DNA from 4 places in the Comamonas brasiliensis genome. Region 3 is predicted to be linked to each of the others. Evidence: predicted binding sites of a transcription regulator. Region 3 holds the regulator's gene; each other region holds the start of a gene.

Region 1 (3,205 bases), on a different contig from region 3:
TCCGGTGATGATGATGCGGGCCATGCTCTCTCCCGGCCATGCCGCCCGGGCGGCTTGCCCAAGAGCTCAGAAGCAGGCCCAGACCTGGTCTGCCAGTGTGAGCATGAATTCCGGTTGCAGATACAGGGCAAACACCGCCAGCAGCAGCACGAGCACGGCACACCAGATGGAGATGCGTTGCCAGAGTTTGAGCTGCATGGTGGTGTCTCCGGTATCAGGCGGCGCTGGGCGTGCGGCGCACGATGGCTGCCTCGCGCACGGGCAGATTGACGACGGCGGCAAAAATGCCCAGGGCAATCGAGATGTACCAGACCATGTCGTAGTTGCCGTTGATATCGTAGAGATAGCCGCCCAGCCATACACCCAGGAAGCTGCCGATCTGGTGGCTGAAAAAGACAAAGCCGCCTAGCATGGACAGATGCTGCACGCCGAAGATCTGGGCGATGGTGGCATTGGTCAGCGGCACGGTGGACAGCCACAGAAAGCCCATGGCGGCGCAGAAGGCATAGACCGACCAGGGCGAGAGCGGGGCCAGCAAAAAGGCCACGGTGGCCACCGAACGCAGACCGTAGATGCCCGACAGCAGATAGCGCTTGGGCAGCTTCTGGCCCAGATTGCCGGCCAGATAGGTGCCGAAGATATTGAACAGACCGACCAGGGCCAGCGAATAGCTGGCCACATGGGGCTCCATGCCGAAGTCCTTCAGATAGCTGGGCATGTGCACGCCGATGAACATGACCTGGAAGCCGCAGACGAAGTAGCCCGCCATCAGCAGCAGAAAGCTGGGGTAGGTCCAGGCTTCCCTGAGCGCCTGACCAACGGTCTGCTCGCGCTTGATGGGCGTGCTGCCGCCAAAGCCCGGCTCGCGCAGGCCGAAGGCCAGGGCGGCGATCAGCAGTGCGAACAGCGCCAGTATCAGCAAGGCATTGGACCAGCCGAACTGGGCGATCAGCTTGCCTTCCACGGGCACCATGAAGAACTGGCCGAACGAGCCTGCCGCCGCGGCCACGCCCATGGCCCAGCTGCGCCGCGCCACGGGAATCTGCCGGCCCAGCACGCCGTAGATCACGGCATAGGTGGTGCCGGCCTGGGCCGCGCCGATCAGCACGCCGGCGGTCAGCAGGAACACCGTGGAACTGGGGGACAGCGCCATGCCGACCAGACCCAGGGCATAGAGGACGGAGCCGCCGATCAGCACCTTGAAGGCACCGATGCGGTCGGCCAGCATGCCGACGAAGATGCCCAGGATGCCCCAGGACAGGTTCTGCACGGCAATGGCCAGGGAGAAGTTCTCGCGTGTCCAGCCCATGTCCTGGGTGATGGGCTGCAGCCAGAGCCCGAAGCCGTGGCGTATGCCCATGGAGAGCGTGACGATGGCGCCACCGCACAGAAGAATCTGCGCCATGGACATGGGGGCTGGAGTTGTCTTTGTTGTCATGCCGTGCGTGCGAAAAAAGGCCTGGGGTGCGGTCAGCACACCACTGTAACCAAAGCCGCTGCTTCGCGCCGGCACAGCTCGTCACATGTGCGCCAGCCTGTGCTGCCAGAATGCGGGAGCGGCGCCGGGCCCTGCTCGCCTGCAGCAAGTCGCGATCCATAAAAAGTGAGCGCCTTGCGCACGGACTGCAATAAAAAATGATGTAAATCTATCTGAAACTGTTGAATAGTATGCGGTAAAAGCTATCTTTTTAAGAGTCGTTGCAGCGGGCAAGATGTGCTGAAAACACGTTGCCAAGACAGATGTTCGGGCTTTGTGCAAGAGTATTGGGAGTAAACAACTGTGAATTTATCCAGCTCTCATCCGGAGAGGCCACTACAATCCGCCCCCATGGCAGTCAAACCGTCCAACGAATATTCCGAAGGCTCGATCCGCGTTCTCAAGGGTCTGGAGCCTGTCAAACAGCGTCCCGGCATGTATACGCGCACCGACAACCCCCTGCACATCCTGCAGGAGGTGATCGACAACGCGGCCGACGAGGCGCTTGCCGGCTACGGCAAGAAAATCAAGTTCACCATGCACGCCGACGGCTCCTACAGCGTGGAGGACGACGGGCGCGGCATTCCCTTCGGTCTGCACCCCGAGGAGAAGGCGCCCGTGGTGGAACTGGTCTTCACGCGCTTGCACGCGGGCGGCAAGTTCGACAAGGGCAATGGCGGCGCCTACAGCTTCTCGGGCGGTCTGCACGGCGTGGGCGTTTCGGTGACGAATGCGCTGGCCACGCGTCTGGAGGTGCAGGTGCACCGCGACGGCCAGGTGGCCACGCTGGTGTTCTCGGGCGGCGATGTGATCGAGCCGCTCAAGGTGCGCCCTCTGCAGGCCGGCGAGCGCAAGCAGGGCACGACGGTACGTGCCTGGCCCGATGCCAAATACTTCGAATCCTCGGCCCTGCCCATGGGCGAGCTGGTGCATCTGCTGCGCAGCAAGGCAGTGCTCATGCCCGGCGTGGCCGTCTCGCTGATCAACGAAAAGTCGCGTGACACCCAGAGCTGGCAGTTCAAGGGCGGTCTGCGCGACTATCTGGCGCAGAGCCTGCATGGCGAGCCTGTCATCCCCCTGTTCGAGGGCGAGGGCTTTGCCGACAAGAACAACGACAGCTTTGCCGAAGGCGAGGGCGCGGCCTGGTGCGTGGCCTTCACCGAAGACGGCGCGCCGCTGCGCGAAAGCTATGTCAACCTGATTCCCACCACGGCGGGCGGCACGCATGACAGCGGCCTGCGCGACGGCCTGTTCCAGGCCGTCAAGGCCTTCATCGACATGCACTCGCTGCTGCCCAAGGGCGTCAAGCTCATGCCCGACGACGTGTTTGCGCGCGCCAGCTATGTGCTCAATGCCAAGGTGCTGGACCCGCAGTTTCAGGGCCAGATCAAGGAGCGCCTGAACTCGCGCGACGCCGTGCGTCTGGTCTCGGGCTTTGTGCGCCCGGCTCTGGAGCTGTGGCTCAACGAGCATGTGGACTGGGGCAAGAAGCTGGCCGAGATCGCCATCAAGGCCGCCCAGACCCGCCAGAAGGCCGGCCAGAAGGTGGAAAAGCGCAAGGGCAGCGGCGTGGCCGTGTTGCCCGGCAAGCTGACCGATTGCGAGAGCAAGGACATAGCCGTCAACGAGGTGTTCCTGGTCGAGGGCGACTCTGCCGGCGGCAGCGCCAAGATGGGCCGCGACAAGGAAACCCAGGCGATCCTGCCGCTGCGCGGCAAGGTGCTCAAC
Region 2 (3,205 bases), on a different contig from region 3:
CAGCGCTGCATGCGCTCGGGGCGGTGGTCGGCCAGTGGCTGCACCATCTGCACGGCCTCCTCCCCCCAGCGGGCGCTCAGGCGTTCCACCCATTCATGCCAGGCAAGACTGTCCGACGGGCTCTGGCCCTGGGCGGCAGGCAGGCAGCTCAGCGGCTCGGCCGCCCAGGGAACCGTCTCCAGTGCCTGCAACTCCAGCATGTCCACGGGTGCGCGCCAGCGCTGCTGGCCCAGGTGCTCACGCAGCAGGCGCTGCAGATGCGCCATGCCCTGCGTGGGCTGGGCCGTGCGGATGACAAGCGATTCCCAGGCCGGCAGCTCCTGGCCGTCGATACGGCGCAGATCATGGTGCCAGCGCAATTGCAGTGCCAGCACCGCATGGTGACGGGCCTGCAGCCAGGACTGCAGCGCGCGCAACAGCGGCTGCGCGGCATGGAGCACGGCATCGGCATGGTGAGCCGGATAACCCAGATCATGGCGCAGCTCGAATTGCTGAGGCAGTTGCAACCAGTCAAGCGGCTGGGGCAGCAGACCATAGGCCTCGTCGAGCACACGCAGAGCCTTGGCTCCAATGCGGCGTGACAGCCCCGCGCGCGGCAGTGAGCGCACATCGCCCCAGCACCGGCAGCCCAGGCGCAGCAGCACGGCGCTGTGCTGCTCCAGGGCGCTCAGCGTCCATAGCGGCAGCGCATCGGCATGCGGCGATGACTCAGGCACGGACAAAGGAACAGGGACGGAGCCGCAAGGCCGGCCCTGCTGCAGCCGCAGCCGTGCCAATGCCTGCCAGGCCGTTCCGCCCTGTCCGCGCAGCGGCTGCAATGCCGCATCCCCGCCCTCTGACTCATGGAAGCCGGCCTGGCAGGCTTGCGCAAAAGCACTGTCCAGCAGCGCCAGCAAGGCATCGGTCCCGCCCCAAAGACGCTGCACCATGCTGGTCTCCATAAGCAAGGCGTCTTCGAGCAAGGCCACACGCGGCGAAAACTCCAGCGCCCACCAGCAGGCACTCTCGGGCACCGGACTTGACTCGCTCAGGCAGGCCAGAGGCCAGGCTATCCAGTGCTCTGCACTGCCCATCTCATGCCTCCGTCATCCAAGGCGAGGCCGTTGCAGGAGCGGCGGCTGTCATGCGCCCTTGCATGAGCATGGCAGCCTCCTCGCTCTGGCGCGCATGTCTTTGTGCCTGTGCCTGCAGCACGGGCTGCCAGGCCCACTGCGAAAGCGACAGCTGTATGGGGCGCTCCAGCAAAGGCCCACGGCGCTTCAGTATCTGTATCTGCAAACCCGGCACCTGCTGAGTTGCGGAGACTGTCGTGACTCTCTCCAGCCTCAACCGCAATGCGGCGGGAGAGCTGCACGGTTCGGCCTGCGACTCCTGCCATAGCCACAGAGGCCGCCCCTGCGAAGCGGCAGCCAGCTGCAAGCGGCGCAGCGTGGACGCGGGAAGTTCGGGCAACCAGGCCAGCACCGCCAGCACATCCCGGCAATGCAGCGCCTGCTCGCAGGCCCAAGCCAGATCCTGGGCACTGCGCCCCGGCTGCACCGCACACAGCCGCTTCGCGTCAATGCCGGCGGCCTGCAAGGCCGGGGCGAAGGGCAGATAGGGCGGAGCCACCAGCACCAGTTGCCCCATCCGCGTATCCCCGCGCGAAGCCGCATGCTGACGCACTCCTGCGGCCAGCGCGGGCAACAGCAAGGCCCACTCCGCATGGCAGTACGCGGGTTGCTGCAGCTGAATCAAGGCATTGCCGGGCCAGCCGCCACCGGGCAGCTCGCAATCCAGCGCCGCATGGCCACTGGGCCAGACATTTCGGCAGGCATCCAGTTGCCAGTCCGTGCCACGCCAGACACCGGGAATCTGTATGGCGGACAGATGCGGGTGGTCCGCAGCTTGCAGACCCCGCCGCGCGCCCTGCCCTGCACCAGCCTGCTGCCGGACAGGCTCCGTCATGCCTGGCTGTGAGCCAGGACGGGGCAAATATGTCTGGGACTGGGTGTGCATAGGAATATTCTCAAATACTGTACAAATATACAGCTATAAGAATTTCCGCGCAAAACAAAGCCCTAAGGCCAGCAGCAGATGCAGCCTACCCTTGTTGATCGGGCATCACGCGCTATCAAAAATACTTTTTCGAGATGCTGCCAACAGACGCGGCAAAGCACGCCGCGCTGCGGCGTGATGCACAAAACCTTGAAGAAATACCCATGTAGCGCCCGTCAATTAAGCGCCTGCAGCTATCAAACTTGAGGACAGCCGTCGCGGGCAAAACTCGCAGTCAACGCCCTCAATTGAGCGACTGCTTGTCGACATTCATGGCCGAGCTTCGGCCGGCCTGCGGCATCAGCTGGGCGCAGGCCTCGCACCACTCGGCCACGGCAACTTCCAGCGTGGAGCCGCCCTCCCCCAGCGTGGGCCAGCGGCGCTGGCAGTCGTTCATGATGGCCTGCAGCTGCCACAAGGCCTCGCGGTTGACCAGGGCCAGCTCGCTCATGCCCAGGGCGTCATCCTTGAGGTAGCTCAGCACATCCAGCTGCTGGCTGGGGTGGGAGCCCGCTTCGGCCAGCTGTTTCTGCAGTTGTGCAAGACTGGTCTCCACGAACACCGCCGCCTGCGCATCGGGCATTTGCTGCCAGTGCTCGGGAAACTCGCGCCTGAGCTCGCTCCATTTGCGCAGCGCGGCCTCCAGCGCCGCGATGCTGTGCGAGAACTCGGCCTGCAGCGGCGCCAGCGGCTTGCCGGGACTGATTTCGTCGTAGAGCAGCGGCAGAATCAGGTGCACCAGATCGGCCGGATAGCTCTTGTGGTTCATGCGCAGCATGAGCGACAGACGCTGGCCCGGCATGTCCGTGAATTTCTCGAAGAAGGCCGAGACCACTTCGGCCAGCAGCAGCACCTGCCCCATGGGCGAAATGGCGTTGCCCTTGATACCGCGCGGATAGCCGGAACCATCCATGCGCTCATGGTGCTCGAGCACGGCGATTTCCACGGCGCGCGAATACAGTTCCGTGCTGCGCACCACCAGCATGGCGGTGACGGAATGCGCGACCAGGTGCTTGCGTTCCTCGCCGCTCAGGCGGTGGTCCGGGTCGGTCCAGACCGGGTCCATATAGAGCATGCCCACGTCGTGCAACAGCGCGGCCGTGGCCAGCGGCACGCATTCGCGCTCGGTCCAGCCGTTCTTGAGCGCCAGAAAGATCGCCACCAGCGC
Region 3 (3,205 bases):
TCACCGAGCGCGCTCTGGCCGCTCTGGCTTCCTGATCGCCCTGATCACTCACTCATGGAGCCTTGCCGACTTATGGCGGTAGGGTATCTTTGGGAAAAAAAGGCCGGTGTCTTCACCGGCCTTTTTTGTTCTCGAGCCTCAAGCTCCCTGCCGTTCGGCGGTAATCCATCCGATGCGGGCAAACTGCACCGAGGTGGAGCTGCTGCCATCAATATTCATAGCTATCCGCGCTCACAATCATTAGTTTTTAGATAAAAAACATCATAGATTCCAGGTTGCACTTAGGATAGAAGCTCTCAAAATAATAGCATCAACCCAGTGCGCGAGGCCAGCCCATCAGCTCCAGCATCAGGCTGATTCTGGCTTTGGCCGCAGGCAGACTGCTCACATGGTCGTCCTGCGTTCCCTGAGCCTGCACCACCGGCCCCTCTTCGCACCGGGTCGTGATGCACAAAACCATGCCCTGCACCTGCGCCCAGTCCAGGGCTGCCCCCAATGCCTGATGGACCGTGCCATTGCCGGTGCCCACCACTACCACGGCACGCACGCCTGCCGCATGCCAAGCCTGCATCACCGCCAACGCCACGGCACTGTTGCAGCCCGCATGGCTGTGCAGCAACTCCACCTGAGGCCATTGACCTGAGGGCGGTAAAGCGATTGCAGGCAAGCCAGCCGCAGCTGCCCTCGGCAGCCCACCCGTTGCCCAGCGCACCCGCCCCTCTTCCACCCAGCCCTGCGGGCCGGTGCCACTGCCATCAAAGGCATCCACACGGTAAGGATGCACCTTGCGCACCTGGCGGGCGTTGAACACCCTGCCCGCCACCACCGCCAGCACGCCCCGGCCAGCGGTCTGTGCATCGGCTGCGCAGGCCACGGCATCACGCAGATTGCCCGGGCCGTCGGCGGAGATGGCTGTGGCCGGGCGCATGGCACAGGTCAGCACCACGGGCTTTGCCGGACGCAGAACGCATTGCAGAAACCAGGCGGTTTCCTCCAGGGTGTCGGTGCCGTGGGTGATCACGATGCCGCTCACATCACCACGCGCGAGCAGCTCGGCACAGCGCAGCGCGAGCGCATGCCAGGTGGCGTGATCCATATCCTTGCTGTCCAGCTGCGCCAGTTGCTCCGTATGCAGCGACGCAGCAGCAACGCGCTCCAGGTCCGGCACGGCCTGCAGCAGCTGAGCCACGCCCAGCTGGGCCGCGCGGTAGCCCACGCTGGTGCCGGCCTGCTCGGCGACACCGGCAATCGTGCCGCCCGTGCCCAGGATGACGATTTTTTTGTCACGTTCCACTTGCAGTCCTCTTTAAACTGATTAAAAATACAGGTACTGGATGAACACACAGTATTCATCATCGATCGATCAAGGAATGCCCATGGACCACCCCAAGCTCACTCCCCGCCAGCAGCAGATTCTGGACCTCATCCAGTCCACCATCGCTCGCACGGGTGCGCCCCCTACCCGGGCCGAGATTGCCAGCACCTTTGGCTTCAAATCAGCCAATGCTGCAGAAGAGCATTTGCAGGCGCTGGCCCGCAAGGGCGTCATCGATCTGGTCAGCGGCACATCGCGCGGCATTCGCCTGCGCGCCGACACCGTGCGCACCATCAATGCAGCACGCGGTGCCAGCTTTGCGCTGCCGCTCACGGCCCTGGCTCCGCTGGTGCTGCCCCTGGTCGGCCGCGTCGCAGCCGGCTCGCCTATTCTGGCCCAGGAACATATCGATCAAAGCTATTCGGTCGAGCCCAGCCTGTTTGCCGCCAAGCCCGACTACCTGCTCAAGGTGCGCGGCATGTCCATGCGTGACGCCGGCATCATGGACGGCGACCTGCTGGCGGTACAGGCCACGCATGAAGCGCGCAACGGCCAGATTGTGGTGGCCCGCCTCGGTGACGACGTCACCGTCAAGCGCTTCAAGCGTACGCCGCAGGGCATCGAGCTGCTGCCCGAAAACCCCGACTACAAGATCATTCACGTCTCGCCTGAAGAGCCATTCGCCATCGAAGGCCTGGCCGTTGGCCTGATCCGCAACAGCATGTTCATGTAGCGGCCAGACGGCCTGTCGGCACCTCCCGGAGGTGCATCAAGCCTCTTTCCCTCTCGAGCCCAGGTGGTAGGCGCGAAGCTGCTGAGCTTCGCCCTGGGCGGAGCTTTGCCGGAAGTACGCAATCCTGCCCTTATCCATGCCGCAAGGTCATCAAGAGGAGTTGTCAAATGGGATTCGCCACATCACTGCAGTCTTTGACTCGCCGGACACCGAAAAGCCTATCGTCCTTGCATCCTCCTGGTGACACGAGCACAGCTGCCACGGAGACCGCCTCCTGCAAGGCTCATCGCCCCAAGGCAGCACAAATCAGCATTCCGGTCATGCGTGCCAATCGCGGCCGCAGCCGCCTTGGCAGCCGCGTGCTTCATCCTCGGACCTTGGCCACCACCTCGCCCATCGCCGCCGAGGCGGCGCAGCCCTCCTCTGCACGGCTGCTCAAAATCGTTCAGCGTGAACCACGCAAGCAACCCGAATGCCTGCTGATCTCCGGGCGCATGGCCGATGTCTGCGCCGCGCTGGAACGCATGGTTCTCAATGAGCAGGCAACCCGGCAAGCCTGAAAGCACGACGGGCTTGGGATCACTGCGCTCATGCGGCACAAGCGCGATTCGCGACAGACCTGCAGCTGATGCAGCAAGGCTTCCATACGCCCGCCCGCCTGACTGGCTGATTCGCTGTAGGCCGCAGGCGTCCTCTCAAGTTTCTGCCCCGTTGATCGGCAGATGGCGCGAGATGCCACTGCCGCCAGTACCGCGACGAAAAACTTCATTTCGTCGGCGCAAAACGATCTGGATCGCCATGTAAATTTTTTGCCGGACGTTCAGGCTGCTCCTGCCTGCAGAAACGCCTTTTGCAGCAGCCCGCAAACGGCACAACTCCTTGTCAGGCGCGAATATCCGCCATCGCAGTACCCGGATCAGGGTATTGCGGCCCCTTCTCGACAGTGGAAACATTCATACACACATGTCAACGAGGGCGTCCTATGAGTGCCTACCGCAAGCTCTTGCAGCACATACAGGCCAAAGACGCCAACGGCAACCTGCGTCTGATTCTGGTCTATCAGAGTTTTGACGAAGTCGACATGCCGCATGGCGTCTCCATACGCCCGTCTTCCATTTACTTCGAAACCTCCGATCACCAGAAGGTCAACTGGCTCA
Region 4 (3,205 bases), on a different contig from region 3:
TACTCCAGCGCGCGATCGAAGGGCTTGTTGGCCAGGCCCTGGGCTACCAGCCAGGTCAGCGCCAGGCTCACGGGCCAGAGCAGCAGCAGCGGCGTGAGCATCCAGTCGAGGATCTCGCCAAAGAGGGATCGCTGCTCACGCTGAAAAATTTTCATGCTTGTAAAACTGGCGTATTCCAACTCAGGGATGGCCAGCAAGGGCCGCCCCGCAGCAAAGGCCATCGTCCCCCTCGGGGGGAAGCGGCGGGGCCGCCTAGGCGCAGCCGCTCAGGGGGGGGCTATCTTTTCCAGGCAGTAGCCTAGGCCACGCACGGTGGCGATGCGGATCGGCCCTTTCTCGATCTTCTTGCGCAGCCGGTGGATATAGACCTCGATGGCATTGTTGCTCACCTCCTCGCCCCATTCGCACAGGCGCTCCACCAGCTGGTCCTTGCTGACCAGACGGCCTGCGCGCTGCAGCAGCACCTCGAGCAGACCCAGCTCGCGCGCCGACAGCTCGACCATCTTGCCGTCGATGGTGGCGACCCGGCCGGTCTGGTCATAGACCAGCGGGCCGTGCTTGATGGTGGAGCTGGCGCCGCCCATGCCGCGACGCGTGAGGGCGCGTACGCGCGCTTCCAGTTCGGACAGCGCAAACGGCTTGGCCATGTAATCGTCGGCACCGTAGTCCAGGCCTTGCACCCGCTCCTCGATGGAGTCGGCGGCCGTGAGAATCAGCACCGGCAGCGCGTCGCCGCGCCCGCGCAGGCGCTTGAGCACTTCCAGGCCATGCACCTTGGGCAGGCCCAGATCGAGAATCAGCAAATCGAATTCGCTGCTGGTCAGCAAGGCGGTATCGGCCTCGCTGCCGTTGGCCACATGGCTGACGACGGCGCCCGAGCTGCGCAGTGTGCGCAGCAGGCCGTCTGCCAGCACCTGGTCGTCTTCGGCAATCAGTATGCGCATGGGAGTCTCCTGCTTGTTATGTGTGCCTGTTTGCACTTTTGCTGCCATTGTAGGGACGGGTCATCGCCGTCCGGCGCAATTGTCGACAGGCGCTCGCAGGCGTCAGGCCTCAGTAGCCTTCGGCATAGGCTTCCAGGCCCAGCGCTACCACGGTGGCCACATCCTCGCCCACGGCCTCGCGGAACTCGGCCTCGGCCTGGCTCACGGCGTCGTGAAAAGCCCGCAGCCAGACCAGACCCGCATCGGTGAAGCGCACGCGCTTGGCGCGCGCATCGTGGGGGTCGATCGCGCGCGTGACCAGGCCCCAGGCCTCGCATTGCGTCACCAGGTCGGCCATGGCCTGTTTGCTCATGCCGGCCTTGTCGGCCAGATCGGTGAGCCGGTCGCCGGCCAGGGACAGATGGCGCGTGATGTGGATATGGGCTGCCCCCACCTTGTCGCGCGCCGCCAGGTTGGACAGGGCCAGCGGCACCTCCACATCGCGTGCCATGAGCTGCAGCACGCGTGCATCGAAGCGGCGCATGGCATGGCCGAGCAGGCGGCCCAGATGGGTCTGGCGCCAGGCATCTTCGGCGGGAGTGACAGGTGCAATTTCGGACATGGGCAAATAGTAAGGCAAACTGACTAAATATTCGAACACACAGCCGATACAAGCTCATAAACTACTGTTCAAGCATCCAGCCTGAATGTAAAGACAGGGCTGGCCACAGACAATCATTCACCTACTTCGGAGCCTGATATGAACGCCATCGCCAAGACCAACGACGCCAACAGCGAAAAAGCCAAAGCCCTGGCAGCCGCCCTGGCCCAGATCGAAAAGCAGTTCGGCAAGGGCACCATCATGAAGCTCGGCGAAGGTGAAGCCATTGAAGACATCCAGGTCGTCTCCACCGGCTCCCTGGGCCTGGATATCGCACTGGGCGTGGGCGGTCTGCCGCGTGGCCGCGTGATTGAAATCTACGGTCCAGAATCCTCGGGCAAGACCACGCTGACGCTGCAGGTCATTGCCGAGATGCAAAAGCAGGGCGGCACCTGCGCCTTCATCGACGCCGAACATGCGCTGGACACCAGCTATGCCCAGAAGCTGGGTGTGAACCTCAGCGACGTGCTGATCAGCCAGCCCGACACCGGCGAACAGGCCCTGGAGATCTGCGACAGCCTGGTGCGCTCGGGTGCCGTGGACCTGATCGTCATCGACTCGGTGGCCGCACTGACGCCCAAGGCCGAAATCGAAGGCGAGATGGGCGATGCCCTGCCCGGCCTGCAGGCCCGCCTGATGAGCCAGGCCCTGCGCAAGCTGACGGCCACCATCAAGAAGACCAACTGCATGGTCATCTTCATCAACCAGATCCGCATGAAGATCGGCGTGATGTTCGGTTCGCCCGAGACCACCACCGGCGGCAATGCGCTGAAGTTCTATGCCTCCGTGCGTCTGGATATCCGCCGCACCGGCACCATCAAGAAGGGCGATGAGGCCATCGGCAACGAAACCAAGGTCAAGGTCGTGAAGAACAAGGTCTCGCCTCCCTTCAAGACGGCCGAGTTCGACATCCTGTTTGGCGAAGGCATCAGCCGCGAAGGCGAGATTCTGGACATGGGCGTGAACGCCAAGATCCTGGAAAAAAGCGGTGCCTGGTATGCCTACAACGGCGAAAAAATCGGCCAGGGCCGCGACAACTCACGTGAGTTCCTGCGCGAGAACCCCGCGCTGGCCATCGAGATCGAAAACAAGGTGCGCGATAGCCTGGGCATCAAGCTGCTGCCTGTGGACGGGGCTTCCGCCGCCGAAGCCAAGCCTGCCAAGGGCGGCAAGGGCAAGGTGGACAAGGACGGGGTGATCGAGGCCTGAGCCTCCTGAACGACCAGGTCGCTTTCCCTTGTCGAATGCCTGGCATCGGCAGGGACTGAAATTCCCGCTGCAGGGCGGCGGGGCCAAAAGTTAGCCATCTTTGCGCAGGCGGTCTCTGCGCATTTTTTATGGGAGAGATCCGAGCATGAGCTTTGCCAAGCTCTCACTCAAGGGCCGCGCCCTGAAGCTGCTGGCGCAGCGCGAGCATTCGCGGCTGGAGCTGCAGCGCAAGCTCGCTGCACATGTGGAGGAGGGTGATGATCTGAATGCCGTTCTCGACGAGCTGGAGCAGCGTGGCTTCATCAGTGTGGAGCGCGTGGTCGAGTCTGTCATGCGCAGCAAGGCCAGCCGTTATGGTGCAGCGCGTCTGGTGCATGACCTGCGCAGCAAGGGACTGGATGACGAGACCGTG

What was found. Region 3 encodes LexA, which represses DNA repair genes until DNA is damaged. Its sites were predicted from a motif close to ACTGTATNNNNATACAGT; they were not measured.
Region 1: DJFAAGMI_RS12895 (DNA topoisomerase IV subunit B) is a predicted target of LexA. The motif match lies at 1,778-1,795, and genes of this name have one in related genera.
Region 2: imuA (translesion DNA synthesis-associated protein ImuA) is a predicted target of LexA. The motif match lies at 2,015-2,032, and genes of this name have one in related genera.
Region 4: recA (recombinase RecA) is a predicted target of LexA. The motif match lies at 1,609-1,626, and genes of this name have one in related genera.

The regions. Positions count from the first base shown of each region.
Region 1 is NZ_JAANES010000003.1:55,142-58,346, reverse strand. Features, by position in the region: gene DJFAAGMI_RS12905 (SDR family oxidoreductase) at 1-24, opposite strand, end outside; gene DJFAAGMI_RS25155 (hypothetical protein) at 67-198, opposite strand; gene DJFAAGMI_RS12900 (MFS transporter) at 215-1,411, opposite strand; gene DJFAAGMI_RS12895 (DNA topoisomerase IV subunit B) at 1,829-3,205, shown strand, end outside.
Region 2 is NZ_JAANES010000001.1:1,113,122-1,116,326, reverse strand. Features, by position in the region: gene DJFAAGMI_RS05020 (DNA polymerase Y subunit UmuC family protein) at 1-1,073, opposite strand, end outside; gene imuA (translesion DNA synthesis-associated protein ImuA) at 1,075-1,947, opposite strand; gene DJFAAGMI_RS05010 (HD-GYP domain-containing protein) at 2,282-3,205, opposite strand, start outside.
Region 3 is NZ_JAANES010000006.1:82,390-85,594, forward strand. Features, by position in the region: gene adk (adenylate kinase) at 1-35, shown strand, start outside; gene DJFAAGMI_RS21260 (asparaginase) at 311-1,294, opposite strand; gene lexA (transcriptional repressor LexA) at 1,377-2,048, shown strand; gene DJFAAGMI_RS21270 (hypothetical protein) at 2,216-2,608, shown strand; gene DJFAAGMI_RS21275 (hypothetical protein) at 2,744-3,001, opposite strand; gene DJFAAGMI_RS21280 (hypothetical protein) at 3,031-3,205, shown strand, end outside.
Region 4 is NZ_JAANES010000004.1:346,158-349,362, forward strand. Features, by position in the region: gene DJFAAGMI_RS18030 (sensor histidine kinase) at 1-155, opposite strand, end outside; gene DJFAAGMI_RS18035 (response regulator) at 267-944, opposite strand; gene DJFAAGMI_RS18040 (MarR family winged helix-turn-helix transcriptional regulator) at 1,054-1,545, opposite strand; gene recA (recombinase RecA) at 1,684-2,793, shown strand; gene recX (recombination regulator RecX) at 2,939-3,205, shown strand, end outside.